Regions from separate parts of the Streptomyces sp. NPDC045022 genome, predicted to be linked through region 1. Evidence: riboswitches for the same ligand, from Rfam matches in the RefSeq annotation. Region 1 holds a riboswitch; the other holds the start of a gene.
The links. A riboswitch is a leader RNA that binds a small molecule or an ion and turns the genes downstream of it on or off. The one in region 1 is predicted to bind guanidine.
Positions count from the first base shown of each region.

Region 2: it holds a riboswitch for guanidine, as region 1 does, so the genes downstream of both, AC07C1_RS28915 (DMT family transporter) here and AC07C1_RS14240 (MBL fold metallo-hydrolase) in region 1, are expected to answer to the same signal.

Region 1 is NZ_JBWKIR010000006.1:266,859-269,309, reverse strand. Features, by position in the region: partial or broken gene AC07C1_RS14250 (coagulation factor 5/8 type domain-containing protein) at 1-595, shown strand, start outside; gene AC07C1_RS14245 (hypothetical protein) at 632-940, opposite strand; guanidine-III (ykkC-III) riboswitch at 1,078-1,144, shown strand; gene AC07C1_RS14240 (MBL fold metallo-hydrolase) at 1,155-2,033, shown strand; gene AC07C1_RS14235 (XdhC family protein) at 2,121-2,451, opposite strand, start outside.
Region 2 is NZ_JBWKIR010000019.1:139,796-142,246, reverse strand. Features, by position in the region: gene AC07C1_RS28925 (DUF3618 domain-containing protein) at 83-412, shown strand; gene AC07C1_RS28920 (GroES family chaperonin) at 469-828, shown strand; guanidine-III (ykkC-III) riboswitch at 892-959, shown strand; gene AC07C1_RS28915 (DMT family transporter) at 993-1,313, shown strand; gene AC07C1_RS28910 (transglycosylase domain-containing protein) at 1,335-2,451, opposite strand, start outside.

The DNA of each region.
Region 1 (2,451 bases):
TCCGACGACCGTGCAGGACGTCTTCGTGCGTGTCGGCGGCGCGGGTGCCGGCAAGGCGACCACGAGCATGGTGATCAACAGCCGGCACACCATCGTCGACCACACCTGGGTGTGGCGCGCCGACCACGGCACGGGTGTCGGCTGGGAGACCAACCGCGCCGACTACGGCGTGGTGGTCAACGGCGACGACGTGCTCTGCACCGGCCTGTTCGTGGAGCACTTCAACAAGTACGACGTGCAGTGGTACGGCCAGCGTGGCCGCACGATCTTCTTCCAGAACGAGAAGGCGTACGACGCCCCGAACCAGGCCGCCGTCCAGAACGGCTCGGTCAAGGGCTACGCGGCCTACAAGGTCGGCGACAACGTCACCGCCCACGAGGGCTGGGGCCTGGGCAGCTACTGCTACTACGACGTCGCCCCGTCGATCGTGCAGCACAACGGCTTCGCCGCGCCGAACCGCACGGGCGTGAGGTTCCACGACCTGCTGGTCGTCTCGCTCGGCGGCAAAGGCCAGTACGAACACGTGATCAACGAGACGGGATCGCCGACCTCGGGAACGTCCACGACCCCGTCCACGGTGGTGTCGTACCCCTGAGGCCCCCTCGCGCGTGCCGCCCGGGACCTTTCGGCGTCAGACGCGGTGGCCCTGGGCCGCCAGCCACCTGTGCACGCCCTCCTTGTCCGCCGGAGTGATGCGGGTCGGACCGTCGACCTCCGGCCCCTCGTCGTCGTTGAAGCCGGTGTCGGTGACCCGTGCGGTCACCCAGGTGGCCAGATCCTGCGCGGCGTCCCCGGACAGCGCACCGTTCCGCCAGCCCTCCCGGGCCCGGCGGGCGGCGCCGGGATCATGGCGTTCCGTCTCGTCCAGCCAGACGGGCACCAGCCGGTCGACGACCGCCCGGTCGGACCCGGAAGGCTCCTGCCGCTCATGTGCTGTCATACCGGCCGGGTGTCCCGGAAGCGGCGGGCGACACCTGGCCGGCGTGAGCGCCGGCGCGGTGCGCGGCGGGGCCGAAGCCGGCCGCCGGTGGGCCGTGGACACCGGTTCCGCCCGCCGGACAGCGTGGTAGCTTCCCGGTGGAGGCGCGCAGGTGCCTGCCCCGGACGAGATGTGCGCCGTACCCGGCCCGCAAGACGACGCACGTGGAGGCATCGTGGGCACGGGCACGCAGCTGATCGACTTCGCCGGTACCGCTCCCCTGGCGCGCCCCCTGGACGTGCGGTGGATTCACGGCTCGCCGTCGGCCAAGCACAACACCGACCCGGACATCCAGGTCCACGCCTACGACGAGCACACCTTCGTACTGCGGCAGAACATGGCCGTCCACTACGAGGCGCCCTTCCTGTTCCTGCTGTGCGGCAACGAACGGGCCGTGCTGATCGACACCGGCGCCACCGGGTCCCCCGAGTTCTTCCCCCTGCGCCGGGTCGTCGACGGACTCCTCGCGGACTGGCTCGCCCGGCATCCCCGGGAGGAGTACGGCCTGCTCGTGCTGCACACCCACGGACACGGTGACCACATAGCGGGCGACGGCCAGTTCGCGGACCGCCCCGGCACCACGGTGGTGGGGGCCGACCGCACCACCGCCTGGCCGTACTTCGGGTTCGACACGGACCCGGACGCCGTCGCCCCCCTCGACCTCGGCGGACGAGTTCCGGAGTGCCTGGCCACCCCTGGCCACCACGAGGCGGCCGTGACCTACTACGACCCGGCCACCGGCCTCCTGCTCACCGGCGACAGCGTCTACCCCGGCCGGCTCTACATCGAGGACCTCCCCGCCTTCACCCGCAGCATCGAGCGCCTGATCGAGTTCGCGGACCGCCGGCCGGTCACCCATGTGCTCGGCTGCCACATCGAGATGACGACCGAGCCGGGCGTGGACTACCCGGTCCGCACCACCTACCAGCCCGACGAGCCCCCGCTCCAGCTGACCGCCGCCACCCTCCGCCGGATCCGGGAGGCCCTCGCCGAACTCGACGACGACCGCACCCGGCGCGCCTGCTCCGACTTCGTTCTCTGCCCGCACACCTGAGCGGTCCGGCAGCCGGAGCGGTGGGCGCGCGCCGAGGAGACCCCGGCGCGCACCCGGCCGCTCCCGCCCTCGGGACGTCGCCGTCCCTCAGGCGGCCGTCGCCCCGCTGTCCTGCCGGTCGTGGTGGATCGGCGTGTCCGAGCCGGTCAGGGGAACGCCCGTCCCGCCCCGCCGGGCGGCGACGATCTCCGCCGCGATCGACAGGGCGGTCTCCTCCGGTGTCCGGGCGCCCAGATCGAGGCCGATCGGGGACCGCAGCCGGGCCAGCTCCCGCTCGCTGACGCCTTCCGCGCGCAGGCGCCGATCGCGGTCCTCGTGGGTGCGGCGCGAGCCCATCGCACCGACGAAGGCCACCGGCATGCCGAGGGCCGTCTTCAGCAGGGGCACATCGAACTTCGCGTCATGTGTGAGGACGCAC
Region 2 (2,451 bases), on a different contig from region 1:
AACCGGGGGGCCTTGCGGTGCGGCGCGGCGATGAGCTGACAGACTGTTCGGAACAGCATCAGGAGACTTCGGAGGCCGTACGGTGGCGGACACGTCGGACACCAGAACCCCGGCGCAGATCGAGGCGGACATCAGGCGCCGCCGCGAAGTGCTGGCCGAGACGCTCGACGAGATCGGGGTGCGCGTGCATCCCAAGACCATCGTCGGGGACGCGAAGGCCAAGGTGGTCGCGAACATCGATCACACCGTCGGGCGGGCGTATGTGCAGGTCAATCGGGCGGTGACCGAGCTGCGGGCGCGGTTCGTGGACGACGAGGGGGCACCCCGGCTGGAGCGGGTGGTGCCGGTCGCGCTCGTCGTCGTCGGGGTCGTGGGTCTGGTCGCGTTCGGGTCCCGGCGGCGCAAGGACTGAGCCGGGCGGCCACCCGGGCACGTACAGACGCGGTGAAGACAGGTAGGTTCAAGGGTGTGAGCGCCAAGAGAAACGAGCACAGCACCCCCCAGCACGACAAGCTCCCCATCCGGATGCTGCACGACCGCGTTCTGGTCAAGCAGGAGACCGGTGAGGGTGAGCGGCGGTCGGGTGGGGGCATCCTGATTCCCGCCACCGCGGCGGTCGGGCGGCGGTTGGCGTGGGCCGGGGTCGTCGCGGTCGGCCAGAACGTACGGACCGTGGAGCCGGGCGACCGCGTCCTGTTCGACCCGGAGGACCGGGCCGAGGTCGAGGTGCGGGGCGTGGCGTACGTGCTCATGCGGGAGCGTGATCTGCACGCCGTCGCGGCCGACCGCTTCGAGGGGTCGGAGGACTCCACGGGGCTGTATCTCTGATCCAACCTCTGTATCGATGCCGAAGAGGGCCGGTGACCATCGTCACCGGCCCTCTTCCGCGTTGCTTTGCTATGTTCGGAAGGAGCCCGACGAGACGCGCCGTACCGGGCCGAAGGCAAAGACGACGCACCCCCGTCCGCCAGGAAGTCCCGGAGGTGTCTGTCATGGCCTGGGTTCTGCTCGTCGTCGCCGGTCTGCTGGAAGTCGGCTGGTCGATCGGGATGAAGTACAGCGAGGGTTTCACCCGGCTGGTCCCGAGTCTGTTCACCGGTGCCGGCATCGTCGCGAGCATGGTGCTGCTCTCGTACGCCGCGAGGTCCCTGCCCATCGGTACCGCCTACGGCGTCTGGGTGGGCATCGGGGCGGCCGGTGCGGCGGTGCTCGGCATGGTGGTGCTGGGTGAGCCGGTCACCGCCGCCCGGGTGTTCTTCGTGTGTCTGCTGCTGGTCGCCGTGGTGGGGCTGAAGGCGACCAGCGGTCACTGACGTCTCACCGCCGCCGGCCGGCTACTGGGGACCGCCGGCGCCCTGGGTGGTGCCGGTGTCGGTGCCGCCGCCGTCGGCGCCTCCGCCGTCCGGGCCCCCGCCTCCGGTGGCGGTGCCCCCGCCGGTCGTACCGCCGTCCGGGCCCCCGCCTCCGGTGGCGGTGTCCCCACCGGTCGTGGTGCCGTCGCCCGTGGTGGTCCCGCCGCCGGTCGTCGGGCCGCCGTCGGTGGTGGTCCCGCCGCCCGTGGTGGTCCCGCCGTCCGTCGTGGTCCCGCCGTCGGTCGGGGTGCCGCCGTTCGTCGGAGTGGCGGTCGCCCCGCCGCCGTTCTGCCCGCCGTCGGTGGTGCCGCCGTTGTCCTGGCCGCCCGTGCCGGGCTTGGCCGTGCCGGTGGCCGGGGGCTCCTGGATCTGGTCGGCGCCCTGCTGGAGCTGCAGGTCGAAGTCGGCGACCGGCTTGCCGTCCAGCGCCGCGCGCGTGTACTGGGCCCAGATCTGGGTGGGCGGACCACCGCCGTTCATACGGGGCTGGCCGAGGGTCCAGTACAGCGGCTTGTGCTTGGCCGTCACCGGGTCCTGGCCCATGACGGAGATCACCGTGGCCAGGTCGGGGGTGTAGCCGGCGAACCAGGCGGCGGTGTCGCTCTCGGCGGTACCGGTCTTGCCGGCCGCCGGCCGGCCCGCGGCCTGCGCGGCCGTGGCGGTGCCCTGGTCGACGACGCTCCGCAGCACGGACGTGGTGGTGTCGGCGGCCTCCCGGCTGACGGCCTGCTTGACCGGCTCGTGGGGCAGCCTGACGTCGACGCCGTCCTTGATGACCTTCTCGATCATCGTGTACGTGCCGTGCTTGCCGTGGTTGGCGAGCGTCGCGTACGCCTCCGTCATGTCGAGGACGCTGGCGTTCGCGGTGCCGAGGGCCATGGACGGGGACGGGTAGAGGTCCGGGGTGTCGGAGGGGATGCCGAGGTCGACCGCGGTCTGCTTGACCTTGTCGGGCCCGACGTCGGCGGCCATCTGGGCGTACACCGCGTTCACCGACAGGTCGGTGGCCTTGCGCACGGTGATCTCGCCGTACGACTTCTGGTCCTCGTTCTCCGGGGCGTAGGGCGTGCCGCTCCAGCCCTGGACGGGCCGCTGGTTG